One region of the Aeromonas salmonicida genome, then DNA from elsewhere that is predicted to be linked to it. Evidence: predicted binding sites of a transcription regulator. Region 1 holds the regulator's gene; the other holds the start of a gene.
What was found. The regulator NrdR, encoded in region 1, represses ribonucleotide reductase genes. The targets are predictions, from matches to a motif close to CACNNTATANNGTG.

Region 1 (4,977 bases):
CGTTGAGCACAAGCCGAAGATGATGATAGGTGGCTTCTCCGCCTACTCAGGTATCGTCGACTGGGCCCGCATGCGTGAAATCGCCGACAAGATTGGTGCCTGGCTGTTCGTTGACATGGCTCACGTCGCCGGTCTGATTGCCGCTGGTGTCTACCCGAACCCGGTGCCCCACGCTCACGTGGTTACCTCCACTACCCACAAGACCCTGGCCGGTCCCCGTGGTGGTCTGATCCTCTCCGCCGCTGACGACGAAGATCTGTACAAGAAGCTGAACTCAGCCGTCTTCCCGGGCGGCCAGGGCGGCCCGCTGATGCATGTCATCGCCGGTAAAGCCGTGGCATTCAAAGAGGCGCTGGAGCCCGAGTTCAAGACCTATCAGGCTCAAGTCGTCAAAAACGCCAAAGCCATGGCGGCGACCTTCATCGAGCGCGGTTACAAGATCGTCTCCGGCGGTACCGACAACCATCTCATGCTTGTTGATCTGATCGGCCGTGAGCTGACCGGGAAAGAAGCCGATGCCGCTCTTGGCAAAGCCAACATCACAGTCAACAAGAACTCGGTGCCGAACGACCCGCGTTCCCCGTTCGTCACCTCAGGTGTGCGGATCGGTACCCCGGCCATCACCCGCCGCGGTTTCAAGGAAGCAGAGTCCATCCATCTGACCAACTGGATCTGTGACGTGCTGGACAACCATGACAACGACGAAGTGCTGGCCAACACCCGCGAAAAGGTGCTGGATATCTGCCGTCGTTTCCCGGTTTATGCCTGATACACCAGCCATGCTGGTTTGAGACCAATGCCACCTGCGGGTGGCATTGTTTTTTCTGTTTCGGCCCCGCCATGGGCGCCGAGCTTGTGCAGCAGACATAGGAGGCATAATGCCAGCCCAGCCCGGTATCACAGATGACGCTCTGATCGTGTCCATCCGTGCCCAGTACCATTTTCGCGATAGTCCGGAGGGGCTGCTGGCATGGGATGTACGGCGTCTGGTGCGGTTGAGCCAAGGTTTGCCGGTGCAAGCTGTGCCATTGGTGCAGATTGCCGAACTGGATACCGATCACTGGTACGGACACGGCGTGGTCAGACCCACGGTGCGCAGCATAGCCGAGCATTGTCAGTTGATTGCCAGTGCTTCCCTTGCCTATCCCATCATTCTGGATAGTGCAGGTCGGGTCATGGATGGCATGCACAGGGTGTGCAAGGCATTGATAGAGGGGCACACTCACATTGATGCGGTGCAGTTTGCGCAAGATCCGGTACCCGACCACGCAGGTTGTGAGCCCGACGACTTGCCCTATGACGACTGAGCTCAAGCTTGACTGAAGGGTTAAATATCGCCTTGCTGGCGGTATTTTTTTAGCTGGAGAAAGTGCGATGAAGAGAGTGCTGGAAATCCGCAGTTATCGGCTCAAGGCGGGGAGCCGCGCCGCGTTTCATGCGCTGGTGACCGAGCAGAGCATGCCACTGCACCGTAAATGGGGGATGGATGTGGTGAGCCACGGTCCCTCCCTGCATGATCCGGATGCCTATTTTCTGATGCGGGCATACGATGATCTTGCGCATCTGAGCGCTTCCCAGGCGGCATTCTATGCAACGGATGCTTGGCGAGAAGGCCCGAGAGACGCCATTGTTGCGCTGATCGAAACGGATGCAAATACCGTCATCAGCTTGCCTGCAACGGCCATAGACGGACTTCGCACCCTCTGAAGTGTTTAAGGAATATAGACGGTGACATATTGTTTTTCTGGGCTTTTACCGGTTTTGGATGGCCGTGCTACACTGGCCCGCCAAGATCCTGCCCCTGTGGTCAGGTGCCCTGTTTGTTAACGCCGGAGGTCCGATGCATTGCCCTTTCTGTAGTGCGGTTGATACCAAGGTGATCGATTCCCGTCTGGTGGCAGAAGGCCATCAGGTACGCCGCCGTCGTGAGTGCCTGCTCTGTCACGAGCGCTTCACCACCTTCGAGATGGCCGAGCTGGTGATGCCCCGTGTCATCAAGTCCAACGGCTCCCGCGAGCCCTTCAATGAAGAGAAGCTGCGTGGTGGCATCCTGCGGGCGCTGGAGAAGCGACCCGTGAGCATGGAAGCCATCGAAAAGGGGGTCAACCATATCAAGTCCTGCCTGCGAGCCACCGGTGAGCGCGAAGTCGCCTCCCAGCTGGTGGGTAATCTGGTGATGGATGAGCTCAAGAGCCTGGACAAGGTCGCCTATATCCGTTTTGCCTCCGTCTATCGCAGCTTCGAGGACATCCGCGAGTTCGGCGAAGAGATCGCCAAGCTGGAGAAATAAGCTTCCCAATGTCCGGTTACGCTGCGCTAATCGAACCTACAACGCCCATTTTCTCGCTTTGAACGGGAGCCCAGATGTTTAGTCAAGATGATTACCAATGGATGAATCGGGCCCTTGAACTGGCCCGCCGTGGCCGCTATACCACGGCCCCCAATCCCTGTGTCGGCGCCGTGTTGGTGAAAGCCGGCGTTGTGGTCGGCGAGGGATGGCACAAACGAGCCGGAGAACCCCATGCAGAGATCTATGCCCTGCATGAGGCCGGTGACGAAGCCCGTGGTGCGACCGCTTATGTGACCCTGGAGCCCTGCTCCCATCATGGACGTACCCCCCCTTGCGCCGAGGCGCTGATCAAGGCCGGGGTGACCCGGGTGGTGGCGGCCATGGTCGATCCCAACCCCGAGGTGGGCGGGCGTGGTCTGCGGATGTTGTCGGAAGCGGGCATCAAGACCGATTTTGGCTTGCTGTCGAGCGAAGCCGAGGCGCTCAATCCGGGCTTCTTCAAGCGGATGCGTACCGCTTTTCCGCTGGTGACCGTCAAACTCGGTGCCAGCCTCGATGGCCGCACCGCCATGGCAAGCGGCGAGAGTCAGTGGATAACGGGCCCCCTGGCCCGTGCCGATGTGCAGCGGCTGCGCGCCGGTCACGACGCCGTGCTCTCCAGCGCCGCAACCGTGCTGGCCGATGGCGCCTCCCTGACGGTGCGTTGGGATGAGCTGCCCCCTTCTCTCAAGGCCACTTATGCCAAAGAGACGCTGCGCCAGCCTCTGCGGGTCATCGTCGATTCCCAGAACCTGCTGACCCCGGACTTGCCCCTGTTCCAGAGCACAGGCCCTGTCTTGCTGGCCCGTCACAAGGCGGCTGGCGACTGGCCTGAATGGGTGCAGCAACTGGAGCTGCCCCTGCTGGATGGCAAGCTGGATCTGGTCAGCCTCTTTATGCTGCTGGCCAAGCGGAACATCAATTCCGTGCTGGTGGAAGCCGGCCCCAGGCTTTGCGGTGCCTTGCTGGACAAGGGGCTGGTGGATGAGCTGGTGCTTTATCAGGCGCCGAAACTGATGGGTGATGAGGGGCGTGGCCTGTTCCATCTGCCAGCGCTCACCCGTCTTTTCCAGGCGCCCAAGCTCTGCATCAAGGATGTGCGGCTGGTGGGACAGGATATCCGCATCACCGCCAGGATAGCCTGATTTTCCAATCGTTATCGGGGGCCGAACCGGCCCCGTCATCATCAAGGTGATCTGCATGTTTACCGGAATTATCGAAGCGGTGGGAACCCTTGCCGCGCTGCGCCGCCAAGGCGAGGACATGGCCCTCACAGTTCACGCGCCGACGCTGGATTTTGGCGACGTCAAGCTGGGCGACTCCATTGCCACCAATGGCGTCTGCCTGACCGTGATTGGTCTTGGCGACAAGAGTTACACCGCCGATGTGTCGCTGGAAACCCTGTCCCGTACCGGCTTCGCCGCGGCCAAAGTCGGCGATCCCGTCAATCTGGAGAAGGCCTTGATGCCGACCTCCCGGCTTGGCGGCCATCTGGTCTCCGGTCATGTGGACGGGGTGGGTGAGGTGAAGAGCAAGTCCAGCAGCGGCCGCGCCATCGAATACTGGATCAAGGCACCGGCGGAACTCTCTCGCTACATCGCCGAGAAGGGGTCGATCGCGGTAGATGGCATCAGCCTGACGGTCAATGCCGTGCAGGGGGACTTGTTTCGCCTCACCATAGTGCCGCACACCGCCCAGGAGACCACCATAGCCCGCTGGAAACCGGGTCATCACGTGAATCTCGAGGTGGATCAGATAGCCCGTTATCTGGAGCGGCTGATGCAAGGCAAGGCGCAGGACGCTGCTACCTCCAGCCTGACCCTGGAGAAACTGGCCCAGTCCGGTTTCCTGTAAGTGGCGAAACAGCTGACCAAAACGATTTTCTGTGATCCCGCTCTGATTGAAATGGGGCCCAGAGCCCCCATCTAGAGCAACATAATTCTGTATCAAAGTGAGCCTCCGGGCTCAATCCCCGAAGCAAGTTGATGGAGTAGCCCATGGCGCTGAGCACAACCCAGGAAATCATTGCCGATATCAAGGCTGGCAAGATGGTGATCCTGATGGATGACGAAGACAGGGAGAACGAAGGGGACCTCATCATGGCCGCCTCCTGTGTCCGCCCGGAGGATATCAACTTCATGGCCCGTTACGGCCGTGGCCTCATCTGCCTGACCTTGACCCGGGATCGCTGCAAGCAGCTGGCGCTGCCGCTGATGGTTGATCGCAACAATGCCCAGTTCTCCACTGCCTTCACCGTGACCATCGAAGCGGCCGAGGGGGTGACCACAGGTATTTCGGCGGCGGATCGCGCCGTCACAGTACAGGCCGCCGTAGCGCCCGATGCCAAGGCCGCCGACCTGGTGCAGCCGGGCCACATCTTCCCGCTGATGGCGCAGGATGGTGGTGTGCTGACCCGTGCAGGTCACACCGAAGCGGGTTGCGATCTGGCCCGTCTTGCCGGTTACGAGGCCGCTTCCGTCATCGTAGAGATCCTCAACGAGGATGGCTCCATGGCCCGTCGTCCGGATCTGGAAGTGTTCGCCGAGCAGCATGGCATCAAGCTCGGCACCATCGCCGACCTCATCGAGTACCGCAACCAGCACGAGACCACGGTGGAGAAGGTGGCCGAGTGCAAACTGCCCACCGAG
Region 2 (4,977 bases), 1.2 Mb from region 1:
CGATCTGACAGAAATCGCCAAATTTGAAGCTATTGCCTCCCGCTGGTGGGACATGGAGGGCGAATTCAAGCCACTGCATCAAATCAATCCGGTGCGCCTTGACTGGATCACCGACAAGAGCGGCGGCCTGTTTGGCAAGCGCATCCTCGACATCGGCTGCGGTGGCGGCATTCTCTCCGAGAGCATGGCCCGTCGGGAGGCTCACGTCACCGGCATCGACATGGGCAAGGAACCGCTCGGGGTCGCCCGCCTGCACGCCCTGGAACAAGGGGTGGAACTCCAATACCAGCAGATGACGGCGGAGGAGCACGCCGGCCAGGCCCCTGGCCAGTATGACGTGGTCACCTGCATGGAGATGCTGGAGCATGTGCCGGATCCGGCTTCGGTGCTGCGCGCCATCGCCACCCTGGTGCGCCCGGGCGGACGGGTGTTCATCTCCACCATCAACCGCAATCCGAAAGCCTATCTGATGATGATCATCGGCGCCGAATACCTGATGAAGATGGTCCCCAAAGGTACCCACGATCACAAGAAGTTCATCACCCCCGCCGAGCTGTGTCGTATGGGTGAAGCAGCAGGCCTCTTGGTACGGGACATGAGCGGGGTGCACTACGCGCCGCTCTCCAACCAGTTCAAGCTTGGCAAGAACGTCGACGTCAACTACATGGTGGAGTTCATCCGCCCGGAGCATGGCTGATGATCGATAACACGCCGGTACCACTGCGCTGTGTGCTGTTTGACCTGGATGGCACCTTGCTCGATACGGCGCCGGACTTGGGCGCCGCCGTCAACCATGTGCTGGTGAGCGAAGGCTTTGCGCCGCTCTCTGACGCCATCATCCGACAGACCACCTCCCATGGCGCGCTCGGACTGCTCAAGGCGGGGCTTGGCGATGAGCTGCTCGAAGAGCTGGGGGCCACTCGCCTGCGCACCGCCCTGCTCGACTACTACGCGGCGAACCTCTGCGTCGGCACTCGACCCTATGAGGGGATGGTGGATCTCATCGAGTGGCTGGACGAACGTGCCCTGCCCTGGGGCATAGTCACCAACAAGCCGGGCTTTCTCACCGAACCGCTGCTGGCCGCCTTGCCCGAGCTTGCCAGTTGCGGCGTGACTGTGAGTGCCGACACCCTGCCGGTGCGCAAGCCCGACCCTGCTCCCATGTACTTTGCCTGTGAACAGTTGGGGGTCGACGCCGCCCACTGCCTCTATGTGGGGGATCACGTGCGTGACATAGAGGCGGGCCGCAATGCGGGCATGCGCACCGCCGTGGCGGGCTGGGGTTATCTGAGTGATGACGAGGATCCCGCCGACTGGGGTGCGGATCTGCACTTCGATACCGTGCAGGCCCTGCACCACTGGCTGCGTTACGAGCTGAGCTAATCCTGTTTGCCGCCAGACAGCCAGATTGATGGATCATAAAGGCAGCTTTATCGCCAATCGGTGGCCAGATGAGCACGATTGGCGACCGTTGCAGGCACAAGGATGAGACCAGGGGAGGTCCGGATTGATCTCCCTTTTTTGCCGTTTGGCAACCGCCAACAGACTGGGACAGGACACCTTTTGACCCTTGCTGCACAAGGGATAACCAGACTGAATTTGCTAGTAAAAACACCCCGTTTTCGCAAGCAAAAAAAGTTATTTAAATTTTCCATGTTCGATCATCAGACTTGCATTTACCGGATCGGACGCATGAAAACCCACTCACTGTGAGCGTCCACTAACATGGGTCTCGACACCCACAATTTATCCACAGCTAATGCCTTATCCACAGATTGCAAAGCGAGGGCGACCTCACTATCTTGTAGCTCGAACTCAAAATAACACTATATCTTGTGATTCATCGCACAATACGCCCCCACCTCCCGCAGCCGTTCACGGCGCCGAGGCCAGCGCAGTGCGATGGTTTTTCGGGAATCAACTGAAGGTCATCAGCCAATGAACTTGTTTGTGACGAAGCGTAACGGCCACAAAGAACCCATCGATCTGGATAAAATTCACCGCGTGCTGGACTGGGCCGCCGAAGGGCTCGACAACGTGTCGGTCTCTCAGGTGGAACTCAAGTCCCACATCCAGTTCTATGACGGTATCCGTACCGCCGATATCCACGAAACCGTCATCAAGGCCACTGCTGACCTGATCTCCGAGCAAAGTCCGGATTACCAGTACATGGCTGCCCGTCTGGCCATCTTCCACCTGCGCAAGAAAGCCTACGGCCAGTTCGAGCCGCCCCACCTCTACCAGCACGTCGCCCGTCTGGTAGACATGGGCAAATATGACAAGCACCTGCTGACCGACTACACCCAGGCGGAATTCGAGGAGCTCAACGAGCACCTGGATCACTGGCGTGACATGAACTTCTCCTACGCCGCCGTCAAGCAGCTGGAAGGCAAGTACCTGGTGCAGAACCGCGTCACCGGCGAGATCTACGAGAGCCCGCAGTTCCTCTACATACTGGTAGCGGCCTGCCTCTTCTCCAAGTATCCGAAAGATACCCGTCTGAGCTACATCAAGCGTTTCTATGATGCGGTGTCGACCTTCAAAATTTCGCTGCCGACCCCCATCATGAGCGGTGTGCGTACCCCGACCCGTCAGTTCAGCTCCTGCGTACTGATCGAGTGCGATGACAGCCTGGATTCCATCAATGCCACCGCCAGCGCCATCGTCCGTTATGTCTCCCAGCGCGCCGGCATCGGCATCAACGCCGGTCGCATCCGTGGTCTGGGCAGCCCCATCCGTGGCGGCGAAGCCTTCCACACCGGCTGCATCCCCTTCTACAAGTACTTCCAGACTGCGGTCAAATGCTGCTCCCAGGGCGGCGTACGCGGTGGTGCGGCCACCCTCTTCTACCCGCTGTGGCACACCGAAGTGGAAAGCCTGCTGGTACTGAAAAACAACCGCGGCGTGGAAGAGAACCGGGTCCGTCACATGGACTACGGCGTGCAGATCAACAAGCTGATGTACCAGCGCCTGATCAAGGGCGGCGACATCACTCTGTTCTCCCCGTCCGATGCCCCTGGCCTGTACGATGCGTTCTTTGCGGATCAGGACAAGTTCGAAGCGCTCTACGTCAAGTACGAGCAGGACCCGGCCATTCGCAAGAAGACCATCAAGGCTGTCGATCTCTTCTCCCTGATGATGCAGGAGCGCGCAGGCACCGGTCGTATCTACATCCAGAACGTGGATCACTGCAACACCCACAGCCCGTTCGATCCAAGCGTGGCGCCAGTACGCCAGTCCAACCTCTGCCTCGAGATTGCACTGCCCACCAAGCCGCTCAACAACGTGGATGACGAAGAGGGCGAAATTGCCCTGTGCACCCTGTCTGCCTTCAACCTCGGCGCCATCGAGAAGCTGGAAGATCTGGAAGAGATGGCGGATCTCGCCGTGCGCGCCCTGGATGCCCTGCTCGACTATCAGGACTACCCGCTCAAGGCCGCCCAGAAAGGCAGCATGAACCGTCGCACCCTGGGCATTGGCGTCATCAACTACGCCTACTACCTGGCCAAGAACGGCGCCCGTTACTCCGATGGCTCCGGTCTGGCGCTGACCCACCGCACCTTCGAGGCGATCCAGTTCTACCTGCTGAAGGCCTCCGTGCAGCTGGCCCGCGAATTCGGCCCCTGCCCGGCGTTCAACGAGACCACCTATGCCCAGGGCATTTTGCCCATCGATACCTATAAAAAGGATCTCGACAACCTGTGCAACGAGCCGCTGCACCTGGACTGGGAAACCTTGCGTGAAGAGATAAAGACAGTGGGTCTGCGCAACTCCACCCTGACCGCCCTGATGCCGAGCGAGACTTCCAGCCAGATCTCCAACGCCACCAACGGCATAGAGCCGCCGCGCGGCCTAGTCTCGGTCAAGGCATCCAAGGATGGCATTCTCAAACAGGTGGTGCCCGAGTATCATCGCCTGAAAGATCAATACGAATTGCTCTGGAAGCAACCGAGCGTCGATGGCTATCTGCAGCTGGTCGGTATCATGCAGAAGTTTGTGGATCAGGCGATCTCCGCCAACACCAACTACGACCCCGCCCGTTTCGAAGGCAACAAGGTACCGATGAAACAGTTGCTCAAGGATCTGCTGACCGCTTACAAATACGGCCTCAAGACCCTCTACTATCACAACACCCGTGATGGTGCGGATGACGCACAAGCCGATATGCAAGATGACGGTTGTGCCGGTGGGGCTTGTAAAATATAAGCCATTGCAAGATCTGACAACCGGGCGGGAGCGACAAGCTCCCGCTCTCCTGTTTATCCATTCAATACATTCTGGTAACCATGGCCTATTCAACTTTCTGCCAAACCCAAAACGACCAGCTCAAAGAGCCGATGTTTTTTGGCCAATCGGTCAATGTGGCCCGTTATGATCAACAAAAACACGAAGTCTTTGAACGGCTGATCGAGAAGCAGCTCTCCTTCTTCTGGCGCCCGGAAGAGGTGGATGTCTCCCACGACCGCATCGACTATCAGGCGTTGCCGCCCCACGAGCAACACATCTTCATCTCCAACCTGAAGTACCAGACCCTGCTGGATTCCATCCAGGGTCGCAGCCCGAACGTGGCGCTGCTGCCGCTGGTCTCCATTCCGGAGCTGGAAACCTGGATCGAGACCTGGGCCTTCTCGGAGACCATCCACTCTCGCTCCTACACCCACATCATTCGCAATATCGTCAACAACCCGGGTCAGGTGTTCGATGACATAGTGACCAACGAGCAGATCCTCAAACGCGCTGGCTCCATCAGCTGCTTCTACGATGACCTGATTGAAGCGACCGCGCTCTACAATCTGCACGGTGAAGGGACCCACAGCGTCGCCGGACAGATGCGCACCATCACACTGCGCGAGCTGAAGAAGAAGCTCTATCTGTGCCTGATGAGCGTCAATGCCCTGGAGGCAATTCGCTTCTACGTCAGCTTCGCCTGCTCCTTTGCCTTCGCCGAGCGCGAATTGATGGAAGGCAACGCCAAGA

Region 2: the regulator NrdR is predicted to act here: its motif matches at 1,825-1,838, upstream of nrdA (class 1a ribonucleoside-diphosphate reductase subunit alpha).

The regions. Positions count from the first base shown of each region.
Region 1 is NZ_CP110645.1:1,121,658-1,126,634, forward strand. It holds gene glyA (serine hydroxymethyltransferase) at 1-769, shown strand, start outside; gene ONZ54_RS05535 (ParB N-terminal domain-containing protein) at 879-1,307, shown strand; gene ONZ54_RS05540 (NIPSNAP family protein) at 1,375-1,707, shown strand; gene nrdR (transcriptional regulator NrdR) at 1,841-2,290, shown strand; gene ribD (bifunctional diaminohydroxyphosphoribosylaminopyrimidine deaminase/5-amino-6-(5-phosphoribosylamino)uracil reductase RibD) at 2,365-3,474, shown strand; gene ribE1 (riboflavin synthase E1) at 3,530-4,183, shown strand; gene ribBA (bifunctional 3,4-dihydroxy-2-butanone-4-phosphate synthase/GTP cyclohydrolase II) at 4,327-4,977, shown strand, end outside.
Region 2 is NZ_CP110645.1:2,318,578-2,323,554, reverse strand. It holds gene ubiG (bifunctional 2-polyprenyl-6-hydroxyphenol methylase/3-demethylubiquinol 3-O-methyltransferase UbiG) at 1-697, shown strand, start outside; gene ONZ54_RS11110 (HAD family hydrolase) at 697-1,383, shown strand; gene nrdA (class 1a ribonucleoside-diphosphate reductase subunit alpha) at 1,939-4,206, shown strand; gene nrdB (class Ia ribonucleoside-diphosphate reductase subunit beta) at 4,287-4,977, shown strand, end outside.